DNA from 2 places in the Lysinibacillus sp. NPDC056185 genome. Region 2 is predicted to be linked to the other one. Evidence: riboswitches for the same ligand, from Rfam matches in the RefSeq annotation. Region 2 holds a riboswitch; the other holds the start of a gene.

Region 1 (16,477 bases), on a different contig from region 2:
GGGCACCAGGGATTTGTGTTGCTACAAAAATGAAGGATAATAAGAGTACAGCCACAAACGCTATACCGAAAAACTTATTTTCTTTCATGAAAATTCTCCTTTCAGATAATGTACATCGTGTTGATTATTTCTAAGTTTGATTATATACTCTAAAAAAATCACTTCCTATAATCAAAAGCAGCCAAAGTGTTCAATACTCAACATATAAATAAATGTGTTCATTAAAAGGGAGGAATGACTCCATGTCAAAAACAGATCGACGAATTATACGAACGAAAAATGATATTAAACAAGCATTTTTCTCTTTGCTTTCTGAAAAGAACTTTGAAGCTATCACCGTTCGAGATATTACGGAGCGTGCCAATATTAATCGAGGAACTTTTTATCTACACTACGTGGATAAATACAATTTATTAGAACAGTACGAGAACGAAATTTTTGAAAAATTCAACGTCATTTTAGATGAAACTACAAATTTAGAGTTGGATGTCAATCAGTTTTTAGATGAACGATTACCTGTAATGATCCGAATCTTACATGTGTTTTATGAAGAAGCTGATTTCTTAAAATTAATTTTAGGTCCAAATGGTGACCCATTTTTTCATGAAAAAATGAGACAGTTTTTTGTGAGATATTTCAATACTTTTCTAGTTAATCGTATTGATAAAAGCAAATGGAGGTTTCCAATCGAATTAATATTAGCGTATAACTCAAATGCCCTATTAGGGGTTATTACGTACTGGTTGCAACACGATATGCAACAATCACCAGAGGAAATTGCTACAATGTTGGCTGAAACAATGATAAATGGACCTTTTGAAGCTAGTGGATTACGTTCAATTATTGAAAAAGATAGTGAGTAGGGGATAAATTTGTGAATAAGTACTGAAGAAGTATAGAAGGCTAGTAGTATGATGAATCTAATCAACATTTAAAAACGAATGATATTTTCCATTGAGTTACAAAATTAGTTGTATGATAAGTTAAATGGATAATCGTGTTATAATCGTACTTAAAGAACTATTAATAATCATGGCGATGGGGGATCTTAAAATGAAAACAAAAAGAGTTGGCATTTTACTTTATGATTATGTAGATGTTTTAGATTTTACTGGCCCAGCAGAAGTACTAGCACTGACAACTAAGAATAAAGTCGAGGAAGCTCTTACTCTTTATAAAAAAGAATTATTACCTACGAAACTATTTGAAGTATTTACCATTTCAGAAGCTGGGGAGCAAATTAAAACGCATTCAGGAATAAAAGTAGTACCTGACTTTAGTTTTGACAATAGTCCTGAATTAGATATTCTAATCATTCCAGGGGGACCTTTAAGAGCTGTGCAATCTATAATTAAAAACAATAAAATTCAAGAGTGGATTATCAAACATAAAAATAGTGAATACATATGCTCAGTTTGCACGGGTGCGTATATTTTAGGCCATACTGGATTATTAAATGGCAAAAAAGCCACTACTCATCATTTAGCATTAAAAAATTTACAAGAAAAATACCCTGAGATTCAAGTAGTATCAGAAAGCAAAGTTATTCATGATAGTAACCTCATAACTTCTGGAGGTGTCTCATCAGGAATTAATATGGCTTTATATCTTGTTGAGCAAATTATGGGGAAATCTGTAGCGGAGCGAACAGCTAAAACTATCGAATTTGCACTTTAATATAACTGTGTCATCTAAACAAATGGCCAAGATTCACTTTTTAACTGTATCTCAATTGTTGCACTCCAACAATTTGGATACAGTTTATTTTGTTTAAAGCAAAGTAAACACTCTCAAAATCAGAATGGATACTTCTGTGATAAGAATAACTTATGAAAATTAATAATTAACATTGATTTCACTTATATACAAAATGGTTGTAAAATAATGTTAGCAAGTATATCCATAAAGATTGGTATAAAAAACAGAAAAGAGTGATGAAGATGGGCATTGATTTTCACAATAAAGACAATCAAACTACTTATACAACTCGACAAGCTGACCACTCGTGGATGGAAGCAATGAAAGAACTTGTCCCTATCATGAATACTTCTAAGGCTGCAGATATTGGCTGTGGCGGAGGCATTTACTCGAAAGCATTAGCAAATATGGGCGTACCTTCTGTAATAGGTGTGGATTTTTCACAGGCTATGCTCGTTGGGGCTAAAGAAAACTGTAAAGACTATCATACTATTACTTTCAAGCAAGGAAATGCATTGGCTACAGGCTTGGACAATGACAGCTTCCAGTTAGTACTGGAACGAGCTTTAATTCATCATATCCGAGATTTAAAGGCTTGTTTTCAAGAGGCATACAGAATTATGGAGGATAAAGGGGTTTACATTATCCAAGACCGGACACCTGAAGATTGTTTATTAAAAGGTGATGACCACCATATTAGAGGCTATTTCTTTGAGCGTTTTCCAAAATTAAAGGAACAAGAAATTAAACGCAGACATAGTAGTGAGCTAGTAGTTGAGACACTTAAGGCAATTGGGTTTAGCGAGATTAAAGAAGTAAAGCTATGGGAAACAAGAAATGTCTATGAACAGAAAGAGCAATTGTTAAAAGATTTACGGGAAAGAACAGGCAGAAGTATTTTGCACGAATTAGACGATGAAGAATTAAATGAATTAGTGAATTATATTGATAAGTCGATTTCAATTGAAGGTTCTATAGTTGAAAAGGACAGATGGACCATTTGGAAAGCTGTGAAATAATCAATTCTTTATAAAGTGTTGAGGGGAGTTATCCGTCGGTAGAGTGGTTCAATCCGTCAGTTAGGCATTTCTATCCCTCGATTCAATAAAAAGAAGCTCTCGTCGCTTTTCAAACGAGAGCTTTTAACTATTTATTTACCTACTAAAGCGAGAAGGTATTTATCTCGATCTGCTTCCTCCTGCATTTTATTATCGATCAGCATTGCACCGTTTCTCACATTTGTCATATCACGGTCAACTAAAAATTGAACATTCACTTTCGCGGCTTTATTATCGACAGGACATTCTCCTTTAAATTCTACAACGTCCTGCCCTTTTTGAGTTTCAAAATACACCCAGTATGGATTTTGACAAGCGTTAGCAAAGCCCGATTCTATTGTTTTACTACTATTTTCGAATGAATAGTTTTTTACATATGTAATATATTCATTATCTGTAATGTCCTTTTGTGGACCGTAAAAATACCAGAACACCCCTAAAATTCCGATTGGCACAATCCACAGTATATTCCTTTTGCTTAATTTCCCCATATTGGAAGCCCCCTTTATAAAAATATTTTATCATCTTTATACTGATTTTTGCTAGTTTACTATAATATTTTCTAGTTTAGGATTTAATATTGTAGATAATGATTTTGGGGGAGATATGGATTTTTTCAGTTTCATCTGTGTTTTGTTGATGAATGGAAACTATGAGGCGTATGATGACGTCATGTATGAAAGGGTAAGCAAGTATTCAACTGGAAACAGCGCATATTTGAAAACTTTAATTTACTGAGAAATTAAAAGCAAGGAGATTTAAAAATGAATTATGAAGTATTTCAATGGATTAATGATTTAGCTGGTCGCTATCCTTTACTAGATAAAGGGATGATTTTCATCACTGATAGCGTTCCTTATGTCGTAATCGTATTTATGTTATTTTTATGGTTTACAGCAAATAAAGAAAAAAGGACAGAAAAACAATATACTGCTTTTTACATTGTCTTTACATGTTTACTTGGATTGGGTTTAAACGCACTCATTCACTTTGTCAACTATCATCCACGACCATTCATAACGTATAATGTTCATCAGTTAGTACCACATGCTGACGATTCTTCATTTGTAAGTGATCATTCAGTATTAGTATTCTCTTTAGCATGTACGTTGCTATTACGAAAAGACTCGTGGAAGTATCCTGTATTAGTATGGGCTATCCTAGTAGGGATTTCACGTATCTTCGTCGGAGTACATTATCCAGCCGACGTGATTGGAGGAGCCATTCTGTCATTTGGGGCAAGCTTTGTCATTATCAAGTTCTCCAAAATATTGGAGCCGGTTGTACAAGTTCTGTTCAATATCTATAACAAACTAACGAAACATATCCCTTTTTTAGCGAAGTTCGGCCATAAAGATCTGAGTCATGGGAATAAATAATGCAAAGATGAAGAGTCGCATTTTAATGCGGCTCTTTATTTTGTTAACAAAAGAATAAATATAAAATCATATTTATCAATAAATAAAGGTTTTAATTTCAATGCGAATTGGCACTATCATACATTCTGCAATTTGTAGGACGGTTCTTCCTTTTTCATTAAATATGGTCCGCTACTATGACTCTGTTAATGTAACTATTGATATTTGAAACCTACCTGAAATCTTAGTATAATTAGTTGAGAACAAATGTTTGGTATTTGATGAGGTTGAGAAAATTACTTAAGTATAAGGGCAATTTGGACACACAAAAAAAGAACGAGTGATTCATCTGTAGCAAACTTTCATATATTTAAATGACAGAACTTATAACAGTAAATATCTACCCAAATGTAACATTTAGACTAATAATAAACAAAAAGGGTTGAGCATTGTGAGAAGAAAAGGCATTTACATAGACAAAGACAAAAATCAGATTTATAACGATAAAGCATTGGTTTCAAGTAAACGTTCCCCAAATACTCCTACGTTACAAGAACTTGAACAAAAGATTTTTAATGGCTTAGTCGAAATGATATTTATCTGTAACTATCAAACAGAACAAAAAAGCAAATTAGAGCAATTATCGATTAATGATGTTAAGTCAGAATGGAATACAAAGTATAAAAATAATATCAGCGTTGATGATGAAGCGTATTTAAATGATTTCCCTAATGGGTACTGCTTTTTTGTTGAGCTTTGGGAAAGTGAAAAAGGAACTCCTATTTTGGTGTTATTCCAATATCATTAAAAGTCCCAGAAAGATTAATGAAAAAGGTATTTAGTGTAAGTCTTCACTAATGATATGTATTTGACTCTTACTTGTAAAATTTAATAAAAAGTCGAGCAAGATTTATACAATATAAAAAAGAATAGGGGAGGTTGATCCTAAAGTGGGCTTAGATTGATCATTGTAGAGAAGCCATCCGTAGCAAAAAACATTGCAGATGCTTTAAAAATTAAAAATAGAAATGATGGTTTCTTTGAAGGAAATGGTTATGTTATTACATGGGCTTTCGGCCATCTTCCGCAGCTTTTTGATCCAAAGATTATGATAAAAAGATGGAAAAATGGCAGATGGATAACTTTCCATTTATCCCCTAGAATTTTCGTTACAAGGTGAAGACGGATCCTAAAAAAAGAGGGAAAGAAGATTTTGGAGCGAGAAAACAGCTGAGAATCATTAATAGTTTCATGAAGCGACAAGATGTTCAAATGGTCATTTCTGCGTGTGACATTGACATATCTCTATAAATGTTTATGTACATAATTATAATTTTTATCCCTTTCGTTGATACGAAGGGGTTTTTGTATATTTGTGCAATTGTACATTAAATAAAATATTGCATTTTAATTTTAATAACTTAACTTTCGAACTCAAAAAAATGTATCTGGTACTAACTTAAAAGATCAGATGCAATTTTTTTATTAGTGTTCTTCTTGAGCCAACATGTGCAATTATTGAAGATACAATGAACTGTTCCGGAAGTTGTAGCTTTAGAAGGGGATACCGCCAACATTTCGGAAATTTTGTAGGCTAAGCATATTTCCAACCTGAAAAAGTCGATTTTCTATACGATAAGGAATCGATTTTTAAAATTTTGTTTTACAATCACGGCCGTTGAATAGAGCTTGCTTTAACATTTCCTCTTTACATTGACATCGTGTCATACTTTATATTGATAAGGAAGGAGGCGTTAAGATGAAAATCAGTGAGTTATCAGACCACACAGGTGTCAGTACCCGTTCCATTCGCTATTATGAGAAAAAAAGTTTAATTAAACCATCACGAACAGAAAATGGTTATCGGGTTTATGACGAGCAAGATATAGAACGTGTAAAGGCCATTCAATTTTTTCTAGATATCGGGCTTAAAACTGATGAAATACAGCCTGTTATAGCTTGTGGCTCCATCGAACCCATGGATGGCGATTGGAACTGTGCAGGTGCAGCAATAACATTATATGAAGAGCAATTGCTCAAAACTAGGCAACAGATTGAGCAATTGGAAAATGCCCAAAGACATTTAAAAGAGTTAATTGAATTCTGGCGTACGGTTCAAAATCGCCAGAATAGGAGTAATGGACAATGAATTATCGACTCTTTATCTTGATGTTAGGAACTTTTATTATTGGAACAGACGATTTTGTTATTGCTGGTTTACTACCGAGCATTGCAAACGATATGAATGTCACGATTGCAGCAGCCGGTCAATTAGTAACAGCCTTTGCCATTGCCTACGCAATTGGAGCCCCTATTTTAGGAACATTAACGTTTAATATGCCCGTTAAAACTTTATTAGTATTATCTATGTTTGTGTTCACCATTGCTAATGGTCTTTCTGCAATTGTACCTTCATTTGAATTATTGTTTGTCACAAGAGTAATCGCTGCGTTAGCAGCAGCTGTGTTTACCCCTTTGGCTATGGCTGCTTCAACAAGTTTGGTTCCTGATATAATGCGTGGGAAAGCTTTGTCTTTTGTCATAGCTGGTATAACCATTGGGCTAATTTTAGGTGCTCCTATTGGTACATGGATTGGAAATTCTATAACTTGGCGTTATTCTTTTGTTTTCGTAGCGGCGGTATCTTTAGTAACTGCAATTGGAGTTTTAATATTCTTACCAAAAATTGAACGAGAAGCTTCTGTGAGTATAAAAGAGAAACTAAAAAGTTTCAACAAAATTATAGTATTAACATTAATTGTTAGCATTATCGGGACTACAGGCGGGTTTATGACTTATACCTATATAGCTCCAATTATTACGGAGATCACGAATGTTGAGAATATAAGCATTTACCTGCTATTACTTGGTATTGGGGCTTTATTCGGCAACCTAGTTGGTGGTTATTTAACAGACCGTATAGGCGCTCCAAAAACACTTAAATTATCACTATTGGGTTTCGCTATTTTATTAGCTGCGTTCTCAATGCTAACCTTTTTAAATCCATCTACATTGGCAATTATTCTTGTTGGTCTTATTTCAGTATTATGGGGTATCCCAGGTTTCGGAATGAATCCAGCGTTGAATGCATACCTTATTTCGTTAAATCCTAAGCAGTCATCAATGATACTATCCTTTAGTGCATCTGCGCTATACATGGGGATAGGTTTAGGAGCATTTTTAGGCGGTGTAGTCATTAATTTGAGTTCGATAAACTACGTAGGAATTAGCAGTGGGGTATTAGTATTTGTAGCTTTAATGATCTTTATCTCAGTTAATAAGGCAGCAAAAAAAGTCACTGAAAATAAGTACTAACAAAAATAAAGGTGCCATCGTATTCACTTAATCACTCTCTCCCAAGACTTAACTGACCATGCCATTTTTAATTTATGATAGACAAATGATGGTGTTACAAGCAAAAGGCAGAAAAACTCAAAGGAGGAAGGGATTGATCCTATGATCAACTGCAAAGAGCGAGTGCATTAAATATATTAATCAATGCAACAAGAGTATGGAATACTGTGTTTTTAAGTGAAGTGACAAAGGAATTTAAGAAAAATAATGTCCTAAAAGAAGAATTACTTTCGCACTGACAATTATGGATTCTGATGGATTTCTCAATAAAGAATAGGTGAACTGGTAGGAATCGCTAGGCAACGAGTTGATAAGATCATAAATATATCATTTGTAAATAAACAATATAGAGATAAATGATAATTACTTAGTTAAATCATAGCAACCTGATTCCGTTAAAATTGCACAAATTTTGATGAAGCTAGACGAAATTGATTGGCTTGCGAATGGAGCTTTAAAATATTTGAAAGGTGCTTCTGGTACAAAGATTTTAGTAAGTGATATTTTAAATTGTTTAAAGTAAAATAGTAGTAAGGTATTTCATAATAAACTCAACTAATCTGATTAGTTGAGTTTTATGTTTATATATTAAAAAGTTACTAAAATATTTTAAAGAAGATGTGATGATTAATGGGGAAAATCGCCATTTTGGCAGAGAAACCATCTCAAGCAAGAGCTTATGCTGATGCATTTAAAATTAAACAAAAAGAGAAAATATTTATTGAATTGGAACCTTGTTCTACTTTTCCTGAAGGTGCAGTAATTACCTGGGCAGTTGGTCATCTTGTTGAATTAAAGGAACCAAAAGAATATCAAAAGGAATGGGAGAAATGGTCGCTTGGATCATTACCTATCATTCCACAAAAATTTGAAGATAAAGTTGTCTCTAAAATGTATTCACAATTTAATGCAGTAAAAAAAATCTTTAGTGATCCGCAAGTAACAATGATTTATAACTGCTGTGATAGTGAACGTGAAGGTTCAAATATCTTCTACTCACTTTTAAAAATGACAAAAGTAAATAAGCCTGTTAAACGATTATGGATCAATTCATTAGAAGTTGAGGAAATTCGAAAAGGTTTTAATAATATGCAAAGTAATGAGCGTGATCTGCTCATGTACCAAGAAGCAAAAACACGTCAAATTAGCGATTGGTTAGTAGGCATGAACTGTAGTCGCCTATATACGCTACTTTTACAAAAAAAAGGCTTTAAGGGTAGTATCTCCATCGGACGTGTGCAATCGCCAACCGTATATTTAATTTATAAAAGACAACAGGAAATTGAACATTTCAAGCCTGAAAATTTTTATGAAATTGAAGGGATCTTTAAAGCACAAAATGGTGTATATAAAGGGAAGGCAAAGTTAAAAACAAAAGAGCGTGCAGAGGCTGTGCAATTATTGCAACAACATGGGGTTGAACCGATGGATACAGGTCTAATTACGAGTGTAACGAACAAAACGAAGCGTATTGCACCACCCAAACTACATGCGTTATCAACATTACAAGCCAACGCCAATAAACGTTGGAAATACAGCCCGTCGCATGTGTTGAAACTTACGCAATCACTTTATGAGAAAAAGCTCGTTTCTTACCCACGTACCGATTCACAGCTCATTACACATAATGAGTTTGCCTATTTAAATGAATCATTGGCAAAATATCAGCAGCTCGTTGGAAAGCCATTTAATGCGATTAATCGCGGGAATAACAAACGCTATGTCGACAGTGCCAACGTTGGGGAGCACTATGCTATTATTCCAACGAAAAAAGTGCCAACAGAAAAAGCGTTACAATCAATGAATGCTGATGAAAGAAATATTTATTTCGAAATAGTCAATACGACACTCGCCATGTTTCACCAAGATTATGAATACGATGAAAAAACGATTATAACGAATGTCAAAAATTTAGAGTTTAAAACGGTAGGGAAAACAGAACTTGTAAAAGGTTGGAAAGAATTGTTTTCAAGTGAAAAAGGGATGCAAGAGCGTGAGGAATCGTTACCTGTTGTTTTCCAAGATGAAATGGTACAAAGTAAGGTTTCTATTCTAGAAGGCACAACTACGCCTCCTAAGCCTTATACAGAAGGGCAACTCATTACGATGATGAAAACATGTGGTAAATCAGTTGAGGATGAAGAAGAAATCGAGGTGCTGAAATCGATTGAAGGTATTGGTACAGAAGCAACTCGAAGTGGCATTATAGAGACCATTAAAAAGCATGGATTTATTGAAGTACGAAAAAACATAGTGAGCGTTTTGCCGAAAGGGGAGCTTTTATGTCGGGCTATCGAAGGGACATTACTTTCAAGTCCATCTATGACTGCAAAATGGGAAATTTACTTAAATAAAATTGGTCGTGGAGATGGCTCTGCAAAACATTTTATTGAAAGCATAGGCAAGTTTATTACTCAATTAATAGCGGAGGTACCTAAACAATTAGAGTCACTTTCAATTGAAGCTGAGCAGTTTAAACCAGCTGCTGTGAAAGATATTGTGCCATGTCCGACATGCAAAGTAGGAAAAATAGGTTTGCGTAAAAGTTTTTACGGTTGTTCGAATTATAAAAATGGTTGTAAGCAAACGTTCCCAGAAAGGTTACTAGGAAAAAAACTAACTGAAAAGAACATTAATGATTTATGTAAGATTGGTAAAACAGCTGTGGTTAAAGGGTTTAAGTCAAAGAATGGTAAACAATTTAATGCGTCACTCCGTTTGGCAGAAGGAAAAATTGAATTTGAGTTTAATGAAAAGTAATTGCGGATGAGATTTTTTTACTGTCAATGCCGTTCAGACGATTAAAAATAGTGAAGATGTGACACTCAGCAAAGTAACACGAGCAAAGAAGAATCGAAGCAGTGGGGAAATGCCCTAGCGTGATCGAAGGACAAAAAGGCTTCGGCTGCAGTAACTGGAAAAATGGCTGTAAATTTGTCATCTGGAAAAACGATCAATTTTTAGCCACGATGAAGAAGAAGCCTACCAAAACAATGGTGAAGAAATTGCTAGCCGATGGAACGGTATTGGTAAAAGGCTTAACGAGTAGAAAAGGTTCTAAATTCGATGCTCAATTAAAATATGAAAAAAATACTGACAACGAATATTTTAGTTGGAAGATGGAATTTGAAAAAAAGGATTAAAATTAAGCATTTATGAATCTTGTTGAATTAATTCTCACTACCCTAAACAATTATTTTATGAAATGAAGGTTATCTCAACCTAATGACTTCCAAGTAGAAAAGAAAATCCTTTGTATTTTTATAATTTCCATTTTTATTGTCTAAATTTATTTTATTTTTCCAATAGTAATTAATGTTTAACAGTTCTATTTTCTAGCTATTAATCTCTCGTTTATTACTATTTTTACTTTAATGTAATATATAATGTAATTGCTATCTGGAAAATATTCTGATATTGTTCCTCTTATAACTTAATAATTTTTGTTGGTGCGAATGACATTGTTCGTTTGCTTAAAAGGGAAATCGGTGCAAATCCGATGCTGTCCCGCAACTGTAATGGAGAGTCTATACAATATGTCACTGTAGCGAGCTATGGGAAGGCGTATAGATGATGAACCTAAGCCAGGAGACCTGCCAATAAAAGTAACAAACTTACATAGAACCACGAGGATGGTTGTAGTGACTGGGAAGAGACGCCCTTTATTTAACTATGACATCCTCTTGTAGACAAGGGGATTTTTTTATGCCCTAAGAGAGGAGAGCGTTTTGAAAAATCCAACAACAAGAAAAATCAACCTACTCTTATTAGTGTTGACTGGTATCGTTCTAATATCTTTGACGTTAGCGATAATGGTAGGATCTGTGTCTATTACACCTAGTATTGTATGGCGTATTATTTTGTCGCATATCCCGTTCAATCCACTTGGCATTACAGAAGATTGGAGTCGTTCGCAGGAAATCATCATCTGGCAAATTCGTACTCCCCGCGTAGTACTTGCCATAATAGTCGGAGCGGGTCTTGCAATTTCGGGAGCTGCTATTCAAGCTTTAGTTCGCAACTCAATCGCAGACCCCTATATTTTAGGTGTATCTTCCGGTGCATCTGTCGGGGCGACGTCTGTTATTTTACTTGGCGCTTTTTCATTTTTAGGTATGTATGCGCTATCACTTGCGGCTTTTATAGGTGCGACGATTGCAGTACTAATCGTGTTTTTCTTAGCACGAGTTGAGGGGCGAATTTCAGTTATTCGATTATTATTAGCCGGAATTGCCGTGTCACTAGTTTTGTCAGCAATGACGAATTTTATGCTGATGATGGCGAAAGAAGAGGGCGGCATAAAGGCAGTGATGTATTGGATGATGGGAAGTCTGGCTGGAGCGAAATGGGTGAATTTAATGATTCCGTTCGTTGTTTTGACGGTCGTCTACGTAATTTTACGTCTTCATGCACGTCATTTGAATTTACTTTTACTAGGCGAAGAATCTGCTGTTACGCTGGGGGTTAATTTAGAGAAATTTCGATTGCTACTAATTTTATTAATTTCCCTATTAACAGGTGTCCTAGTTGCTGTAAGTGGTGCAATTGGCTTTATAGGCCTGATTATTCCACATATCGTACGCATGATTGTCGGCTCAAATTATAAGTTTGTACTGCCAGTCAGTGCATTAATTGGTGCGATATTTTTAATATGGGCTGATGCAGCTGCGCGTATTGTGATTGCACCTGAGGAAATGCCGATTGGAATTATTACTGCTTTATGCGGATGCCCATTTTTTATATGGATGTTGCGTAAGCAAATGTATTCTTTCGGGGAGGAAAATTAGATGGTATACGTTGCAAAAAACCTTACTTTTGCCGTGCAGCAGGTGAAAATATTAAACAATGTTTCTGTACATATTCAAGAACGCGAGTTTGTGGGCATAATTGGTCCTAATGGCAGTGGGAAATCGACCCTATTAAAAAATATGTATCGTATGCTACAACCTCAAGAGGGAGAAGTATTTTTATTTAATGAAAATATTTACAAGCAATCTTCAAAGGAGATAGCAAAGCAACTAGCCGTCGTAGGGCAGGAAACACCAGTGCTTTTTGAATTCACTGTTAAGGACCTTGTTGCAATGGGACGTACACCGCATAAAAGGCTTATGGAAGTGGATACAAAAGAAGATCTAGCTATTGTCGAGGAATCGATGCAGCAGGCAGGCGTACTGCATTTAAGTGAACGGACTTTTAGTTCATTATCTGGTGGTGAGAAAAAACGAGTCGTTGTTGCAAGGGCATTGGCGCAACAGGCTAAGGTCATGGCATTAGATGAGCCAACGAATCATTTAGATATTCAGCATCAACTCCAGCTCATGGATTTAATACAGAGCTTGCCGATTACGGTCATTGTAGCCTTGCATGATTTAAATATTGCAGCAACTTATTGCGATAAAATTTATGTTTTAAAGGACGGAGAAATTGCGGCGTATGGAACTCCGTTTGATGTATTAACACCCTCATTGCTACAAAAGGTGTTTGGTGTACATGCGGAAGTTAATGTACATCCTGTCACGAAAAAGCCACATATTTATTATATATCTGAGAATTTTTATAGTTAGTTTAAGAGACTTAGATTTCTTTCAATATATTTTTTAGAAAAAAGGAGAAGTAGACATGAAGACATTAAAAAGCGTATGGCTAGTTCTTGCAATCGCAATGCTAAGTATTTTAGCGGCTTGTGGTAACGAGGAAAAAAAGGATTCAGCATCGCAAAGTGAAGAAGTAGAACCAGCAAAAGCAGGAGCAACGGAAGTAACGATTGACAATAACGATACGACACAAGTCTATTCGCAAGCACCTAAAAAAGCAATTAGCTTAAATCAGCATGTGACAGAGATTATGCTAGCGTTAGGCTTAGAGGATTCAATGGTCGGAACAGCATATTTAGATGATGCAATTTATCCACCGTTACAGGCAGCTTATGATAAAGTTCCGGTACTAGCTGAGCAATACCCAACAAAGGAACAAGTGATTGATGCAGGAGCAGATTTTTTATATGCAGGCTGGAAAAGCGGGTTTAGTGAGAAGGGTGTTGGAACACCAGAAGAACTAGAAGCACTTGGCATCCACACTTATTTACATACATCTTCAAGCATTAAAAATCCTAAGTTAGAGGATATTTTCGGCGATATTCGTAACATCGCCAAGATATTCCATGTGGAAGAGCGTGGAGAAAAGTTAATTGAGCAAATGACAAAAGATGTAGAGGATATTCGTACGAAGCTTCCGCAAGAGGAGGGGAATTTACGTATTCTTGTATTTGATAGTGGTGAGAAAGAAGTTTTCACTGCTGCCCAAAACTTCATGAATGAACTTGTGACAGTAGCAGGTGGAAAAAATATTTTTGGGAATGTTGAGTCTGGCTGGACAACCGTTTCAAAAGAAGATGTAGTTGAGCGCAACCCTGAAGTTATCGTTGTAATTGACTATGGTTCAACTACTGCTGAAGAAAAAATTAATTTCCTAAAAAATGATCCGGCACTAAAAGAAACGGAAGCGGTATTAAACAAACGTTTCGTTATTTTACCACTATCAGCAGCGTCTGAAGGTGTTCGTGCGGCTGAAGCAATTCGAATTTTGGCACAAGGATTTTATCCAGAAAGCTTTCAATAAAGAAGAGGAGCTAGCCATGTGCTAGCTTTTTTTATAGGAGGAGGGTAAAAATGACTTTTAATGCTTTTAGCCATAATGTTCCTGAAAAAACATTTGCTAAGTTAAACAGAGAAGGTGATTTTACGCGTCTTGCTGTGAGTCCTGGCATTATCAACAAACATTATACACCAGCACAATTTCAAACAATCGCAGAGGTAGTCGGAGTGAGTGGCGCTATTAAATATTCTGCGTCCTACAGTATACTACTATCCGTACCGACAATAGAATTAACGACTGCCAAAAGGAAGTTGGAAAAGGCGGGCTTATATATTGCAAAGCAAGGACAGATTGTAACTATGAAGGCTTGTGATTTTTGTGATGGCGATAAAATGGAGGCAGCACAGATTACAGAGGAGCTGTATCAGCAGCTTGAAGGCTTGGAAGTACCAAGCAGGATTCGCATTAATATGAATGGCTGTGCATCAGCTTGCTATAATGCCGTATATGATGATATTGGGCTTGTATATCAGAAAGATAGCTTTGATGTGTATTTAGGGGCTGTTCCGATGGGTAAAAACGCACAGGCAGGGGAGCTTTTTGTGAAGAAAGTGCCTGTACAGCATATCGAAAATCTTTTACAGGAAATAATTAGGGTCTATAAAGAACTTGCTCGCCAAAAAGAACCATTTTATAAGTTTTACAAGAGAACAAAAGCAGCAGACTACTGGCAAACGATAAAAAATTACCCAGGTAGAGTGGTTGTAGATTGATTTACAACTAAAATTGTAGAAGGAGATATGTGATGACTACTATTAGAGAAATTGGAAGCTTATGTATTACTGATAGAGATGGCCACATTATTAACCATTCAGACTGGAATAAAATCAACTCAATTTTTCTTCCTGTGATATACGATGTGGTTAATACGTATTCCACTCATCTTCAAGATGACTTACATAGTGTGTACATAAGAGGATCTATTCCAAAAGGGATAGGTATTGAAGGCGTAGCTGACTTAGACACAATAGCGGTTACAAAACAAAATCCTAATAAACTGCAGTTAAAGCGGATAAAAGAAGTGGAACAAGAATTAAATCAAAAACATACTTGTGTAGATGGTATTGAACTAAGTTTTTACGGCATAGAAGAAATTTTAAATACGTCATCTTTTTCAATAATTAGTTTCATACTTAAAACCCATGGAATATGTGTGTTTGGAGAAGACTTGATACCTCAATTACCAAGATATAAAGCTGACGAAGCTTTAGCAAATGACCACCTTATTCATTTGCAAGGTCAAATTAAAAATGCCTGTGATGATCTTCAAGATAATTCTGATATAGAGGATATTAAAGATTGTTGCAAGTGGATTATGAAAATTATTGTAAGAGCAGGACTTGCACTTGTCATAACTAAAGCAAACACATATACAAGGGATTTATATCCTGCTTATAAATTGTTTTCGGAATATTTCCCTGAAAAGGAAAGGGACATGAAAAAAGCACTTGAATATGCCATAACACCCATAATAGATACAAACTTATTGTTATCGTTTTTAAATGAATTTGGAACGTGGATGGTTATTGAAGCTGATAAATGGTTACAATTCTATAATCCCAATAGAGAATTAAACATGAAAATATAATCTAATTAATAACTTGCGAAATTCGAATTTGGAATTAGCTTTGTTTTAGCCTATATTATTACGTTATAACAGACGGAATTGATTCCACATACAGAAAAAGGTAATCCTATCTTAGTCATGTCTAATATGGGATTACCTTTTATTTTGAAGCATTTTTAAATTTTAGGTCAATCGTATACTGCAAATAAAGTTTGATCATTTTCTATTTATGTTGCTCTACAATTTCGCCCAATCATATATTATTATTTATTGATTTGTCTTTAAATTCTTTCCAATATACTGGACAATCTTGCGAAGTTCAGTAGATGATGGGCGTCCAAATGGACTTGTTTGTTTTTGTTGATAAAGTAGTTGTCCATTTTCATCAACTAGGAAATAAGCTGGCTCTCCATGCGTACCATGATCCTCATAGGGTGCTTCTTCTCCGTGATAAAACACATCATATGCTTTTAATGTTTTTAACTCTTCATCTGCTAAGACGGTAAAGGTAAGATTGTGCTCATCAACCATTTTCTTTAAATTTTCCAATTGATCCGTTGAGATTGTAATTAGATGTACATTCTTGTCTTCAAAATAACTTTTGTTTTCTTCAAGCTCTTTTAAGTCATGAAGACAAACAGGGCACCATGATCCTCTGAAAAAGATAATGAGATGCCAACTTTTATGCTGGTTTTGATGAGATACAAAAGAGAATTCTTCGCCATTGACTGCTGGAAGAGTAAAATTGGGTACTTTGTCACCCAAATTAAATGTAGACATACTTATCC
Region 2 (16,477 bases):
TTCAGGCAAAAGTACATTAGGCCGCATTATTTTAGGAATTGAACGACCAACAAAAGGTGAGGTTCTATTTCAAGGTATTAATCTTTATGAAACAACAAGTAAGCACAAAAAAATAATACGTAGAGATTTACAGGCTGTCTTTCAAAATAGCTATCATTCATTTAATCCGAAGCAGACGATTTTTGAGATAGTAGAAGAACCTCTCCTTAATTTCGAACGTTTCAGCAAAATAGAGAGACAACATAAAGTAATGGAATTACTAGACTGCGTGGAGTTAGATAGAACAATCGCTCAAAAATATCCTGCGCAACTTAGTGGTGGGCAACAGCAACGTGTCAACATTGCAAGAGCTCTTGCCTTAAATCCAAAATTGATTGTATTGGATGAAGCCATTAGTAGTCTTGATATGATTTTGCAGCAGCATATTATACAATTACTACAAACTCTTCAAAAAGACATGCAACTTGCTTACATTTTCATTTCTCATGACTTACAAGCAACACGTTTTATGTCAGACCGAATCGTCGTGATGCAGCACGGTCAGCTAGTTGAGGAGATTGGGAAAGATGGTGCATTCAAGCACCCTGCATCTCTAGAACTATACAATGCTATTTTGCCATCGCATCCTCGAGAAAGAACGATAAAAAAATAAAAGATTTTAATAATCTTGAGTTAGAATTACTTAGCTATTCCAACAAAAATAAGCAAGGAGTTATATAACATTTATCTATCCATTTGTTATAATAAGGAAAAATCTTGCAAAATCACTGAAGATAATGGAGGTATAGGATGAAGAAAGGTCAAATTCGAGCAATTGCTATTTGTGTATTTAGGAAAGGCGATTCAATACTTGTCTCTGAAGGCTTCGATGAAGTAAAGGGAGATCATTACTATCGGCCAATTGGCGGAGGAATTGAATATGGGGAGACAAGTTCTCATGCAATAAAGAGAGAAGTACTTGAAGAAATCGAGGCAAATATAAAGAACTTAAACTATTTAGGTACAATTGAAAACATATTTACATATAACGGCGACCTTGGACACGAAGTAGTTTTTGTATATGATGCTGAATTTGTCGAAAAGTCCTTTTATGAAAAACCTTCTTTTTTCGGACAAGAAGATAATGGCGCAATCTTTAAATTGCTTTGGAAGCCAATTAGCGATTTTACAGATAATAAATTAAAATTAGTTCCAGACGGATTAGTCGATTTGCTTTAGATCATTAAATTAGTTAAGAGCTTTCTTACTTGTACATTGTGACTGGGTGTTATAGTTCAATTAAGGAAAATCAAGCTTTATAAAAAAGAAACTCCATTTTGATGAGGGCACTGAAAAAGTCCATAACTTCTCACATTGCGAGGTATTCAACGATTAAATCGTTGAATACCTCGCTTTTTTCATTTGGCACTGTGACTCTACTGTTGTTTTCCGAAGCATTCCGCTCGCTTTCCGCGGGCGAGCGATGCTTCTCCAAACAACGCAATGTATCACACTATTATTTTAGTCACGCTTTCCTTTATAATAAAAGAATTAATGTGCAGGTGGTGCCCCCAATGATTTCAAATCAAGAAACTCTCAATTTAAGTCCATACATGGCGATCTACGATATTGTTGTGCCAAAAGATAATATACTTCGCCAAATCAATGAACTTGTTGATTTTTCATTCATTTTAGAAGAGTTAAAAACAAAATATTGTTTAGACAATGGACGTAATGCCATTCCTCCAATTCGTATGTTTAAGTACTTATTATTAAAAGCGATTTATGATGTATCAGACGTCGACCTTGTAGAGCGTTCAAAGTACGATATGTCATTCAAATATTTCTTGGATATGGCGCCAGAAGATCCAGTCATTGATTCAAGTTCGCTTACAAAATTTCGTCGGCTTCGTCTTCAAGACGTAAGCTTATTAGACATGCTCATTGGGAAAACAGTAGAGATCGCATTGAATGATATTCCCCAGAAGCAAAAGAACGAAAAAAAGGTATCTCATCCATAGATGAAACACCTTTTATTGAAGTTATTGGGCTAATCGTTGAAGGAAGGTATCTAATTGTACTAGTGTGACATTGTCTTCCACCCCGAACATATTGTTACCTTTACCAATCGTAATTTTATTGGAAGAGAGAATGGCTACATAATTGTAAGCCCAATGCGAACTTGGAACATCAACAAATTGTAGTGCTGTTCCTTGTTGTTTTAAATGGTATGCTTCCACTAAAACTTTCGATAATTGACCACGTGTGATAGGAGAACCTGCATTGAATTTTCCGTTGACATCACCCGTGAAAACGCCAAGTTTTTTTAGTGCTTCCGCAGCACCTGCATATTTAGACGATGGGCTTACATCAGGAAAACTTGAATTGGTATTACTAGTATCTAAATGTAATTGATTAGCCAGTTTAAGGGCTACCTCTCCACGCGATGCATAAACGCTAAAGTCGACTTCAGTGCCTTTTACTTCTCCCAAATCATTTTCAGTGAAGTTTGCAATGCGTTTTGCCCCTACGTAACGAGATCCCCAGTAATAAGGATCATTAATTTTATCGATTTTAACCCCAGAACTTGTAGTAGCTGAAATAAAATTGCTGTCACCTATGTATATGCCAACATGGGAAACCCCGCTTCCCGAAGTATTAAAAAATACAAGATCCCCAGTCTTCAACTGATCTTTAGCAATCGACGTACCTTGCTGATATTGAGCTGTAGATGTACGTTGTAGTGAAATCCCTAACTTAGAAAAAACAATTTGTGTATATGCTGAACAGTCTACACCTGTTTTAATATCTGTTCCTCCATATTGATAAGGAACACCTATATATGCTTTTGCTGTACTTGTTAAATCTGCTATTGTTGCCGCTTTTGCATCATGAACACCCATACCTGTAAAGAACATAAACGATGCGAAAATGGGTAATAACCATCTTTTCTTCAATTAAACCTACTCCTTTCAAAAAGCTTTCGCAATTGAATAAAGTAAGAATAGCATGAAACAGGCACGAGTTATTTTTCAATAATATTACCGATTACCTTTAAACAGCAAAATTGAAACCTTAATTTTAACTGTGTAAAACTTCTGCAACAATCATGGGCAATTTTACTAAAAAAAGTTAGAATAATTGGATGAAAAGGGGCTAAAGTGTTAATTTAGATGTTTTATCCAATTGAAGTTTGAGTGATTCCCTCGTTATTTCATTGAAGATGGAGGCGATCTTCATAAATTTTTCGAACCATCTATTGTAAACTCATCTAGTCGATTTAATATTTTTACATCAATTCCTAGCTCTTTTTGATATTCATAAACCTGTTGGCCCTTTTCAGTTAATTCTATAATGACTTCTCGATTATTAGCTGGATTTAAGCCTTACTATTCAAGCTTGTCGACCATTTGCAGGCTGTCTGTTAATCCGAAGCGACGATTTTTGAGATATTAGAAGAACCTTTCCTTAATTTCGAACATTTTAGCAAAACAGAGTGACGACGTGACAACCTCGCAAGGGCCCTTGCTTTAAAACCATATTTGATCGTATTAGATGAAACCATTAGTCTTGATGTGATCTTGCAGAAGATATCAATCACTTCAAAAAGACATGTAGCTTGCTTATATTTTCATCTCTCAGCCTCGCGAAAGACCTATGGAGTTTTTTTATTCAAAGGAAACAGATAATCAATAATATTAAATAACGAATTAATATTATTGATTTTAGGTATTATAAAAATTAATTTTATTGTTCACATTTTTAATTTTTTGTTATATAATCAAATCAACTAAAAGGAAAGGACTTAATTATGGCTTATAAAGTAATCACAAATTGTCCTGTCTGCAGTAAAACATTGAAAATTACAAAGTTACAGTGCTCTCATTGTCACACGACGATTGAAAATGAATTTGAATTATCTAAGCTGGCATCCTTATCAAAGGATCAGCTTCATTTTGTGGAAGTATTTTTAACATGTAGAGGGAATATCAAAGAAGTTGAAAAGGAACTAGGGATTTCGTATCCAACAGTACGAGGAAAGCTAACAGACATCATTTCATCCCTTGGATATGTGCAGAAGAAGAAAAATGAAGTAGACGAGAAAAAAATTGTCACTATGTTGGAAAATGGCGAAATCACAGCAGAAGAAGCCATTAAACTCTTAAAGGAAGAATAAGGAGGAATTAACTATGAAAGAGGAAATCTCAAGAGTGTTAACAATGGTTCAAGAAGGTAAGATTGATGCAGATAAGGCATCGGAACTGATTCAAGTATTAAAAGAGAAAGCAGAAACAGAGGAGAACCTTTTAGAAAAACCGACTAAATACTTAGATAAAACTTTAAAAATCCGTGTTGTATCAGCTGAAAATGATAACGTTACGGTCAATTTACCTTTAAAGCTTGTCAAGGTTGTATTAATGGCTGGACACAGCATCGCAGCGAGTATTCCTCAATCGGAAAAATACGTTAAAGATATAGACATCAATCTTATTATCGAAGCAATCGAAAATGAATTAGATGGCCAAATTGTTGATATTAAATCGGCTAACGGGGATACCGTTTCGGTCATTATTGAATAGTGATTTGCTTATGATGTATGTAAAAGTGAAAGCAAAAGACGTTCGGTTCACCATTCCAGTTCCATATGCTATGTTAAACATTGTTATTTCAATTTTGTCTTCAAAATTTGTTCAGCAAAAAGCAAACAAATGGACAAGAGAGCACTTCGAAAGAAAAAAACTGGACTTTACCTTTCCGCTAATTGACAAAGAAACGCTAAAGCCTATTGTCAAGGAACTGAAAAATTATAAGGGAATCGTGCTAGTCGATGTCAAAGCTAAAGACGGTACTGAAGTTAAGGTTAAACTATAATTACAATACACCGTTCAACTGACTGGTATTTTGAAGAGAAAATTAGCTTGTATTTACTTTATTATAATTTGAATTGGATATGCAAAATAAAATAAAAGGATTCTTTTGATGACATACGGTACTCCGGATGTATGAATCAAAAGAATCCTTTTTTGTATTACAGGAGGAGGTTCCGAAAAGCTTATCCTTGATTAGAAAAAACAAAAAAACCCCAGTTTTATACTGGGTGACGGTTTGTCAGGTCAAGTATTTTTACTTTTCTGGGTAATCTATATGTAATGACGGTGGAACCAAACAACCTCTAGTTGTATTAAGTCGTAACAACCAAGTTGAGTTACCCTGTGTGGAACTGACCATACATTAGAGCAATATCATGTCTACAATTTTAGGATTTGGTCAAAAAACCCCCATCAACCACTGCTATTAACAAAATAGTTAGACCGTAAATTACACTCCATTCAAGTATTGTTCGAACCGTAGGCTAAGGGAATATAGTGTTATTGTATTGGCTATGTCATTAAAAAATATTTCCTACTGGCAATATACAAAAAATGTTTACAAAAGCGTAATGGATTTTGTGTATCACTGGATTTGTTGCCTTGCGGTTGATTTTTTCTACTAAAATAAAATATAACTCCATTGGAATTGACGGTAAAATGCATTTTAATAACAGTATAGGGAGTGAAAATGATGAGAGAAATAAGTATTGCAAAAGTTATTACAGCAAAAAGAAAAGAAAAAGGTATCACACAAGATAAACTTGCTGAGTATGTCGGTGTATCAAAGGCTTCCGTATCCAAATGGGAGACGGCTCAAAGCTATCCGGATATCACCCTGCTGCCACAATTGGCAACCTATTTTAATATAAGCATTGATGAACTCATTGGCTACCTCCCGCAAATGACAAAAAAAGATATAAAGAAAACATACCAACGGCTGGCTGAGGATTTTAGCAACAAGCCTTTTGATGATGTACTTGATCAATGCCGTGCAATTATAAAGAAATATTTCTCTTGTTTTCCTCTGCTACTGCAAATAGCTAAATTATATGTCAATCATTTTGTCCTTGCTACGGAAAGGGGAAAACAAGAAGAACTGTTACAAGAAGCCATTGATTTATGTGTCCGGATTAAGAAGGAAAGTGATGATATTTGGATCGCGAAGCAGGCAAATTCATTGGAAGTCCTGTGTCATATAATCTTAAATCAACCGCTGGAAGTAGCAGCATTATCATCAAAGTTTGACAACATCTATAACCTAAGTGATGAAGAAGCAAAATCAACTTCAGTTTTAGGAAAATATGTTAGAGCCTACTACCTAAAAGAAATGGGCGAACATCCATCTGCCAATTATCTCAAGGAATTAAATAGGCCCATATTTATTCTACAAGGAGAAAAAGATTTCCATGTATCTGTTGAAAAGGATTTTAATGGTTACAAAAGAATATTGGGAGATAGAACCAATGTAACGTATAAACTCTATCTAAACCTAAATCATGCTTTTATGCCTTTTGTTTATGGAGAGATACGAAAAGCAAAAAAAGAGTATAAAGTTGCACAACATGTCGATCAACAAGTGATCAATGATATTGCCGATTGGATTCATTCGGTATCGGAATAGTCATCAGGAGGTAAATAACAATAGCTAGTTTTATTTTCTAACTATAGGCACGAAATAATTTCTTAGAAGAAAACTGCTTCATGAAAAAGATAATAAACTGGAAACTATTCTTCATACTTATTGCCGTATGCGTCGTGACGGGCGTAATGGTTATACCGTTTACGTACGCGCTTGCACCGCTGCCAGATAACGCACCTATGTAGATCATCATACCTGCGCAGATTGCACAAACACTGGTGTTAGGTGTGCTGGCAAGCTTTTTCGGATTGATTTTGGCGCACCGATTTTGGAGGGAACTACAGGCGGTGAAAAGCGAAAGGACTATTTGAAATCTATACTCGGTGCATCTTTCTTTTGGGGCATTTTGGGCGGTGTCCTTGTCGTTTTACTGTGCATCCCGTTCTGGAATATGTCTGTTGAACTAATGAAGGCGGAAATGGTGGTGCCGGTTTGGAAATCAGCGCTTGCGATTTTCTATGGAGGTACGGCAGAAGAAATATTATTCCGGCTTTTTTTGATGACGCTTTTGGTTTGGATTGCTTCCAAAATCAAAAAGGCGAAAGATAGAGGACCAACTAAAATCGGCGTGTGGTTGGCTATTATTATAACAGGGGTTATTTTCGGCCTCGGTCATCTCGGAATAACGGGCGCGATAACCGCCATCACTAGCGACGTAATCCTCCGGGCGGTATTGCTTAACGGCTCTCTTAGCGTTATCTATGGTTGGCTCTACTGGAAAAAGGGTCTGGAGTCGGCTATGATTGCTCACTTTTCTACCGACTTTGTGTTGCATATACTCATACCGGATGTAATAGCGCCATTATTTATCTAATCGGAAGTAATGGACATAACCAAAAAGTAATAATTGGTAGTTGATAAATACCCTTTTAATGGAATTTTGGGAATAGGGAAATTTTATTAAAATAACCTTGTGTTTTTAGAGTAATTGACAAATGAGTTATAAAAAGATTCTTTTGATGGCATTCGGTACTCCGAAAGTGTGCATTAATAGAATCTTTTTATTTTCGTTTTTTCATATCATTCCATCTGAGAATTGAACGAAAGATCATAGAAAAAATTCTATGGTTATCATAGAAATTATAGAATTTATATATATAGATTCGATTTTTATAATTCTTTATAAGCTATAGTTATTTAATAGTAATACTGATAACAAATATTACTGGTATTAAAATACCTGACAGCCGTTTGATAATAGAGGCTCAGGCATTGAAGTTAAGGGTGGTCGTTTAACAAAATCATTAGCAACGATCCAATCAGGCGTAGGGTCCGTAGCAAATGTTTTTATTTACTAAAATTTCTATTATTATTTGCAAAAGAACTACCTAAATCCCACAATTTATCTTCTAGATTTTCTAATAGATTTTTTGTTCTCTTTTCCATATTATCTGGGAGCTCATTTTCACCAAAATATGTAAGATTCAAACTCTCATCATCCTTTTTCTCCAATACACCACTTACATTTTTAGCAACATAAAGATGAATGACTGTATAGACTTCATCCCCATTTGGATATTGGAAATAATAATCTGGTCCCGAAAAAACACCAATCAAGTCAAATTCATTGGCCACAAGTCCTGTTTCTTCATAGAGCTCACGGCAAGCAACTTCTTCTAAAGTTTCGTTTAGTTCCATTGAGCCCCCAGGTAATCCCCAATCCAACGTATCCGAACGATGTTGAAAGAGTATTTTCTTATCATCGTTTATCACAAGAATTGTCGCCCCGATGCTTATAATTGGTCTACTACCGATAAGTTTCCTTAATTCTGAAATATATCCCATATTCGCCCTCCTAATACTTGTCATTAAAAAATATTCGCTTTTTCAAAATATGAATCCTCTATTTTACTTACAAATTATAAAAATAGTTTCAATGGTATTGATTAACAATCTTTTTTGTACAAAATAGTGCTAAAAAACGTAGAATAGTTCTTGAAAAATGAAAAATAGCTTTTTATGATCAAGCTTCTCTAAATTTCAACTATATTGATTGTTTCGAAAACTCTATGTTAAGGTGAATAGACAAATTGAATATGCTAAATTTTGGTGGTTCAAATGGATTTGATTCCATTTGATTAAAAGGGAAGTTGGTGAGAGTCCAACACTGTCCCGCAACTGTATTTAGGAGTTCGATAACAAGTCCACTGTTTTGTTTGTCAAAATGGGAAGGTGTTATTGTAGCGTTGATCATAAGTCAGGAGACCTGCCACTAAGAAAAGCATCAATTGACCTACGAGGATAGGGAGGTGTTAGCTACTGCATGATCTTTGTGAATTTACATGAATTCACTGTTTTTTTGCTCTGTCATGTTTTTGTAGATTAACAACTTCTCAAAGGGGTAGAAGTTGTTTTTTTTGTTGTTCTTTTGTGTTTGAATGGTAACGCTTACAAGAATAATTAAACAAAGGGGTTGTAATGAATGGAGTTAAATTATTCACCCGGTCTCGATGGTATTATTGCCGCTGAAACAAAGCTATCTTTTTTAGACACTGTAGGAAGTCAAATTGTCATTCGAGGCTATGATTTGATTGAATTATCACAGAGATATTCGTATTTAGACATTGTCTATTTATTGTTGCATGGAGAAATACCAACTACCGAGCAACGGACTGATTTACAGGACAAGTTGAAATCTAATTATCAGGTTCCACAAGAGATTTTTCAAATTTTCAAGTTATTGCCTAATGGTACACATGCTATGGATGGGCTTAGAACAGGAATTTCTGCTTTAGCAGGTTATGATCAGCACATCAATAATCGTTCTACTGAAATGAATTTGATGCGAGCATATAGACTTTTAGGTGGCATGCCCAACATCGTAGCGAATAGCTATCGAGTATTAAATGGTCAAGACGTCGTGGAGCCTGATAGCCAGCTTTCCTATAGTGCTAATTTTTATTACATGATTACTGGCAGAAAACCAACTGCGTTAGAAGAAGAAATCTTTGATCAGTCACTCGTTTTATATAGTGAACATGAGATGCCAAATTCGACGTTTACAGCTCGCGTGATCGCCTCTACACAATCTGATTTGTATGGTGCTTTAACTGGGGCTGTCGCATCATTGAAAGGTAATTTACATGGCGGGGCAAACGAGGCAGTGATGTATATGCTTCTAGAAGCGAAAACAGTTGAAGGCTTTAAAACATTGCTAGAAAACAAACTACAAAATAAAGAAAAGATTATGGGCTTTGGTCACCGTGTATATATGAAAAAGATGGATCCAAGAGCGCAAATTATGAAAGAGGCTTTGCACAAATTATGTTTGGAGCAAGGGGATGACCGCTTATATCACATGTGTGAAGCTGGTGAAAAAGTGATGGTACAGAAAAAAGGTTTGTACCCAAATTTAGACTATTATGCAGCACCCGTGTATTACATGCTTGGTTTGCCGATTGAAATATATACGCCAATCTTTTTTGGATCACGAACGATCGGCTTATGTGCTCATGTTATAGAGCAGCATGACAATAATAGATTATTTAGACCTCGTGTCAATTATATTGGCGAGCGTCATAACCTTGAAGAATTATCGGTATAATCAAGTTTTAACAACTCGCCATAGAGCTGATGGGCATTCTGACCAATGTCCATCAGTATACTAGTATAGCAAAATTATGCAATGAAAGGAAGATATAGATGATTAAAACAAATGAAATTTCTAAGACAGATCAATTACTAACTGATATTGCTGATTACGTATTAAATACAACGATTACAAGTGAAGAGGCATACGAAACAGCACGTTATGTTTTATTGGATACTTTGGGTTGTGGCATTTTAGCCTTACAGTATCCTGAATGTACGAAACTTCTTGGTCCAGTAGTACCAGGTACAGTCGTCCCAAACGGTACACGTGTTCCGGGGACTCCCTATGTTCTTGATCCAGTTAGAGGCGCCTTCAATATCGGTTGTATGATTCGTTGGTTGGATTATAACGATACTTGGCTTGCGGCTGAATGGGGACATCCATCAGATAATTTAGGTGGCATATTAGCTGTTGCAGATTATTTGAGTCGCGTACGTATTGCAGAGGGTAAAGAGCCTCTTAAAATAAAAGACGTTTTAGAAATGATGATACAAGCCCATGAAATACAAGGTATTCTAGCACTAGAAAATAGCTTAAATCGTGTAGGTTTAGATCATGTTTTGTTTGTCAAAATTGCGACAACAGCCGTTGTGACAAAGGCATTAGGTGGCTCTCATCAAGAAATTATCAATGCATTGTCAAATGCTTGGATTGATAATTCGAGCTTACGAACATATCGACATGCACCTAATACTGGTTCTAGAAAATCATGGGCTGCTGGAGATGCAACAAGCAGGGCAGTGCAATTAGCCATGATGGCTTTGAAGGGCGAAATGGGTTATGCAACTGCCTTATCAGCACCTGGCTGGGGATTCCAAGACGTTCTCTTTAATAAACAAAAATTAACACTTGCTAGACCACTTGCATCTTATGTCATGGAAAATGTTCTATTCAAAGTTTCTTATCCAGCCGAATTCCATGCACAAACCGCTGCTGAATGCGCCGTACATTTACATCATGATGTGAAAAATCGATTAAATGAAATTGAAAGAATTGAAATTACTACACATGAATCTGCCATTCGTATTATCGATAAAGAGGGACCTCTTAATAACCCAGCTGATCGTGATCATTGTATTCAATACATTACAGCTATTGGTCTCATCTATGGTGACATTACAGCAGATCACTATGAAGATGATGTGGCTGCGGATCCACGTATCGATGACTTGAGAAATAAAATGGTGGTCGTTGAAAAAACACAATATACAATCGATTACTTAGACCCTGAAAAACGCTCGATTGCCAATGCTGTTCAAGTTTATTACAAAGATGGCACTTCATCAGAGCTAGTTGAGTGTGAATATCCTTTAGGACATCGTTTCCGTCGTGAGGAAGCATTCCCTCAAATCATTGATAAATTCCAGCAAAACATGAGTACACATTATTCTCAAAAACAATTAAATAAAATTAATCAGATTTGTGCAGATAAAGAGCTTGTCGAAAATAGCTATGTTCATGAATTTGTAGATTTATTTATTTAGGAGGTTATATAGATGGCGTGGATTGTCAATGAAGCAGTTTCACAAAAACAATTAGCAGAACAATTTCGAGCTTTAATCACTCGTTCAGCTATTTTGCAAATACCAGGAGCTCATGATGCAATGGCCGGCTTAATGGCTAAAAAAGTTGGCTTTGAGGCATTATATCTTTCTGGAGCTGCTTACACAGCGAGCAGGGGCTTACCTGATTTAGGAATGATTTATTCAAATGAAGTTGCTCAGCGTGCTAGCGATATTATCCGAGCTACTAATTTACCAATTCTAGTGGATATCGATACTGGCTTTGGTGGTGTATTAAATGTTGCCCGCACAGCTCGTGAAATGGTAGAGGCAGGGGTGGCTGCTGTCCAGCTTGAGGATCAAAATCTTCCTAAAAAATGTGGTCATTTGAATGGTAAAACACTCGTCTCCCAAGAGGAAATGATACAAAAAATAAAAATGATTAAACAAATAGCACCTACTTTACTTATTGTTGCCCGAACAGATGCAAGGTCTGTAGAAGGTTTAGAACAGACTATCATTAGAGCCAAAGCCTATGTAGCAGCTGGAGCGGATGCTATTTTTCCAGAGGCTCTACAATCAGAAAAAGAGTTTAAACAATTTGCAAGTGAGTTAGATGCTCCTTTATTAGCCAATATGACTGAATTTGGACAAACACCGTATTATACGGCTAAGGAGTTCGAAAAAATGGGCTATTCGATGGTTATTTATCCCGTTACATCCATGAGAGTAGCAGCCAAAGCATATGAACGAGTGTTTGAATTAATAAAAAATACAGGGACTCAAAAAGAAGCTATCGAGGATATGCAAACTAGAAGTGAGTTATATGAATCCATTTCTTATTACAAATTCGAAGATTTAGATAGTGAGTTGGCGAAAACCATTTTACCTAAAGAGGAAATAAAGTAACTTGCTTTTCTCCTCTTTCTTTCAAGGAGGGCTAGTATGGATAAACTAGAAGACAAAATGACGATCTTTACACCTGAGGACTTTCAGGATGAGGAAAAGCTCATAGCAAAAACTGCGGAGTTGTTCATTAAACAGGATGTTTCACCTTATATTTCAGCTATTGAGCAGCATCAATATGATGTCACTCGTCAATTATTTCAAAAAGCAGGTGACCTTGGTTTACTTGCTATTGAAATACCCGAAGCTTATGGGGGTCTTGAACTCAATAAAACAATCTCTGGGCTAGTTGCAGAAAGGATGGGCTATGGGAGCTCTTTTAGCGTATCCTACAATATTCATGCAGGAGTTGGCACATTGCCCTATGTCTATTTTGGGGATGAGTCACAAAAGCTGAAGTACTTACCAAAGCTGGCCACAGGTGAATGGATTGGAGCTTATGCACTGACGGAGCCAGAAGCGGGTTCAGATGCATTACGTCCCAAAACAAATGCGATTTTGAATGAGGGTGGCACATCATGGATATTAAACGGTGAAAAGCAATGGATTACCAATGCTCAGCTAGCAGATATTTTTGTCGTTTTTGCGAAAACAATCGAAGGAATGACTGCTTTCATTGTAGAACGTACCTTTACAGGGGTTTCTGTTGGGCAAGAAGAAGAGAAGATGGGCATTAAAGGATCTTCGACGGCTACCCTTATTTTGGAAGACGTTGCAGTACCAAGTGATAATGTTCTTGGCGAAGTTGGAAAAGGCCATAAGGTTGCCATGAATATATTGAATATGGCGCGTCTAAAGCTAGCTTTTTCAAACATTGGAACTTCCAAACAGGCACTACAATTAGCCGTGAATTATGGTAAAGAACGGAAACAATTTCAAAAACCAATTGTTGATTTTACAATGATACAGGAAAAACTTGCTGACATGGCGATCTTAATTTACGGTGCAGAAAGTGCTGCATACCGAACAGCTGGTGAATTGGATGATGTCATTAAGTTAGCTAGTAAAGAGTCAATAGTTCAAAAAATAGCCGATTTCGCTATAGAATGCGCAATCAATAAAGTCAATTGCTCAGAAGCACTTGGAAAAATTGTAGATGAAGCTGTACAAATACATGGCGGATATGGCTATATGCAGGATTATGAGGTAGAACGTTTATATCGTGACGCAAGAATTAGCCGTATTTTTGAAGGAACGAATGAAATCAATCGTTTAACAATCGCAAAAATGTTATATAAAAAGCAAGCGCAAACAGCTTCTACAGATAAAATTTCAGTATCTTATCAACCCGCAGAAAGTAATCACCAATACATCCAGCTTTCCAAGTACTTAATGCAAGTAGCCATTGATGTCATTGCAGATGCACAGATTAATCTGGAACAAGAACAGGAATACATGCGCCTATTGGCTGATATGGCAAAAGATGTTTATATTATGGAATCCTCTTTGCTGAGATCGGAAAAGGCAACACATGAAAAAACGAAAAACTTGATGACAGAAATATTGTGCCAGGAAGGCTATCGTAAAATAGAAAAAAGTACAATTGACATTATTTTTGCTGCTGAAACAAATGAGCAAATACGAAAAACATGGCTGAATGATATTCAACACTTAAACATCCCGCTACATCAGAATCTCTTTATGAAGAAAAGAGAGATTGCGAAAAGTATCATCAACAACCCAAAATCTATTAGTTAATTCTCAAAAATAGGAGGAAATGATAATGGTCGATACATTTGCCAATGTAAGCAAAGAAGGTTCCATCACGATTGTTCATTTAGATCATCCACCAGCAAATACTTTGTCATCAGCATCAATTGAAAATCTTCGTTTCATTTTCAAAGAGCTAGCAGAGGATAAAGAAACGAACACTATCATTGTTACAGGCTCCGGCCGATTTTTTGCCGCTGGTGCAGATATTAAGGAATTTGTTTCTGCCTTTGGACAACAGGAAAGAGCATTGCAAATGGCCGAGGCAGGACAAGCCCTATGTGATGAGATTGAGGCAATGAAAAAGCCTGTTATTGCAGCCATTAATGGTCCAGCCCTTGGAGGGGGACTAGAGCTAGCGTTAGGCTGCCATTTCAGAATCGCTTCGAGTAATGCCATTGTTGGCTTACCAGAATTAAAACTCGGGTTACTTCCAACATTTGGTGGCACACAACGACTTAGCAGAATGACGAGCCAAGCAAAGGCTCTACAATTAATTTTAACAAGCAAACAATTAAGTGCCGATGAAGCACAACAGCTAGGTATTATTCAAATGGTGACGGAACCTGAGGAACTTCTACCAACTGCAAAAGCTGTTGCTCAATCCTTTGTTGACGGTAAAAGTATGACAAGTGTATCCCGTACAATTGAATGTATAGTTCAGGGAGGGAAAGATCACCTTCAAAAAGGATTGGAACTTGAACGAACACGTTTTGCTGAGCTATTTTTAACAGAGGATGCTAAAGAAGGCGTCCAGGCATTTATTGAAAAAAGACAGCCAAACTTTAAACATTCTTAAGGGAGGATACAATATGGAAAACGAAGTAATATTTTCAGTCAGTGACGGTGGAGCAGCCATCATTACGCTGAATCGACCAAAAGCTTTAAACTCACTTTCCACTCAAATGCTAAAGCCCATCGGAGAGAAATTGAAGGAATGGCAAGCAAATGATCAAATTCACCTAATCATCCTGAGAGGCGCTGGCGAGAAAGGATTTTGTGCTGGCGGCGATATTAAAACACTCTATGAGGCTCGCTCCAGTCAGGTAGCTTCAAAAAATGCCGAAGTCTTTTTCGAAGAAGAATATCAAGTAGATATGGATATCTATCACTATCCTAAACCGATTATTGCCTGCCTTGATGGCATTGTCATGGGAGGTGGAGTCGGTTTAACCTATGGGGCTAGTCACCGAATCGTTACAGAACGGACAAAATGGGCTATGCCGGAAATGAATATTGGCTTCTTTCCAGATGTTGGAGCTGCCTATTTCCTAAACAAAACACCAGGCTATGTAGGATACTACTTAGCTTTAACCGCATCTGTCATCCAAGCTGCAGACGTTCTCTTTGCCAATGGAGCGGATAGCTATATGACGAGCGATAATCTACAAAAATTCCTTGGACGCGTTGAACAGACAGACTGGCATGCACAGGAAACAAATACTGCTTTAAAGCAATTAATTGAGACATATTCAAGTAAATCATTAGGAAACAGTAAACTTGCCAGCATTCAAAATGAAATAGATCAACACTTCTCAAAATTCACAGTGGAAGAGATAGTAGAGTCCTTAGACAATGACCCAAGTAAATTTTCACATGAAACAAAGCAGTTACTTCTGTCGAAATCTCCATCATCGTTAAAAATTACGTTAAAGCAGCTTATAGATGCGCGATATAAAACATTAGAAGAATGCTTTGCGACGGATTTAATCTTGGCTAAAAACTTTTTAAAACATAACGATTTCTTTGAAGGTGTACGCTCTGTCGTCATTGATAAAGATCGAAATCCACAGTATATTTATAAATCATTAGCTGAATTTACAGATGACGAGATGAAAAAATTCTTCCAAGATAATAATGAGACAGTAACGAAGTAAGAACGATTAGATATAATATCAATAAACACGGAAACCATCTACTATTTTATAGGTAGATGGTTTCTTGTTCGTAGTTATGTCTTTAAAAAATTGTCTGTCTAGAATACGTAAAAATCTCTTATTCCTTTTTCAACCAATTTCGTAAATAAAATCGAAGGTGACGATAACTGGCTATTTCACTAGGTGAGTTGGTTTAAAAGGAAAGAACGGTTAAGTATGTTAACGGCAACTTTTTTCATAATAGATCTTTTTACATCAGATTATTTAAGACAAGTTATATACCTTAATATCTCATGTTTTACTTGCCGGAAAGATTTAAGTAAGTATCTATTAAACGAAAGATCATAGAAAAAATCTATGGTTATCATAGAAATTATAGAATTGATATATAGAAGCTAGAT

Evidence for each region. A riboswitch is a leader RNA that binds a small molecule or an ion and turns the genes downstream of it on or off. The one in region 2 is predicted to bind cobalamin.
Region 1: linked by a shared signal. The riboswitch ahead of ACMZ42_RS25455 (FecCD family ABC transporter permease) and the one ahead of mmgD (citrate synthase) in region 2 are both predicted to bind cobalamin.

Annotation. Positions count from the first base shown of each region.
Region 1 covers NZ_JBLLLQ010000049.1:4,824-21,300, reverse strand. Annotated here, with positions in the region: gene ACMZ42_RS25520 (DUF3533 domain-containing protein) at 1-88, opposite strand, end outside; gene ACMZ42_RS25515 (TetR/AcrR family transcriptional regulator) at 243-863, shown strand; gene ACMZ42_RS25510 (DJ-1/PfpI family protein) at 1,054-1,677, shown strand; gene ACMZ42_RS25505 (class I SAM-dependent methyltransferase) at 1,941-2,717, shown strand; gene ACMZ42_RS25500 (glucosamine 6-phosphate synthetase) at 2,849-3,247, opposite strand; gene ACMZ42_RS25495 (undecaprenyl-diphosphatase) at 3,521-4,135, shown strand; gene ACMZ42_RS25490 (hypothetical protein) at 4,566-4,922, shown strand; partial or broken gene ACMZ42_RS25485 (type IA DNA topoisomerase) at 5,076-5,413, shown strand; gene ACMZ42_RS25480 (MerR family transcriptional regulator) at 5,874-6,263, shown strand; gene ACMZ42_RS25475 (MFS transporter) at 6,260-7,429, shown strand; partial or broken gene ACMZ42_RS25470 (Tn3 family transposase) at 7,573-7,704, shown strand; gene topB (DNA topoisomerase III) at 8,099-10,228, shown strand; partial or broken gene ACMZ42_RS25460 (topoisomerase C-terminal repeat-containing protein) at 10,245-10,611, shown strand; cobalamin riboswitch at 10,899-11,084, shown strand; gene ACMZ42_RS25455 (FecCD family ABC transporter permease) at 11,197-12,255, shown strand; gene ACMZ42_RS25450 (ABC transporter ATP-binding protein) at 12,256-13,032, shown strand; gene ACMZ42_RS25445 (ABC transporter substrate-binding protein) at 13,088-14,086, shown strand; gene ACMZ42_RS25440 (precorrin-3B methylase) at 14,137-14,835, shown strand; gene ACMZ42_RS25435 (nucleotidyltransferase) at 14,868-15,710, shown strand; gene ACMZ42_RS25430 (peroxiredoxin family protein) at 15,957-16,469, opposite strand.
Region 2 covers NZ_JBLLLQ010000002.1:154,275-170,751, forward strand. Annotated here, with positions in the region: gene ACMZ42_RS03180 (ABC transporter ATP-binding protein) at 1-652, shown strand, start outside; gene ACMZ42_RS03185 (NUDIX hydrolase) at 790-1,218, shown strand; partial or broken gene ACMZ42_RS03190 (transposase) at 1,554-1,949, shown strand; gene ACMZ42_RS03195 (NlpC/P60 family protein) at 2,022-2,936, opposite strand; gene ACMZ42_RS03200 (DUF2089 domain-containing protein) at 3,791-4,156, shown strand; gene ACMZ42_RS03205 (SHOCT-like domain-containing protein) at 4,170-4,559, shown strand; gene ACMZ42_RS03210 (hypothetical protein) at 4,570-4,851, shown strand; gene ACMZ42_RS03215 (helix-turn-helix domain-containing protein) at 5,542-6,471, shown strand; gene ACMZ42_RS03220 (hypothetical protein) at 6,552-6,674, shown strand; gene ACMZ42_RS03225 (CPBP family intramembrane glutamic endopeptidase) at 6,758-7,303, shown strand; gene ACMZ42_RS03230 (NUDIX hydrolase) at 7,777-8,274, opposite strand; cobalamin riboswitch at 8,523-8,718, shown strand; gene mmgD (citrate synthase) at 8,912-10,033, shown strand; gene prpD (2-methylcitrate dehydratase) at 10,132-11,565, shown strand; gene prpB (methylisocitrate lyase) at 11,578-12,492, shown strand; gene ACMZ42_RS03250 (acyl-CoA dehydrogenase family protein) at 12,529-14,187, shown strand; gene ACMZ42_RS03255 (enoyl-CoA hydratase-related protein) at 14,213-14,998, shown strand; gene ACMZ42_RS03260 (enoyl-CoA hydratase/isomerase family protein) at 15,012-16,076, shown strand.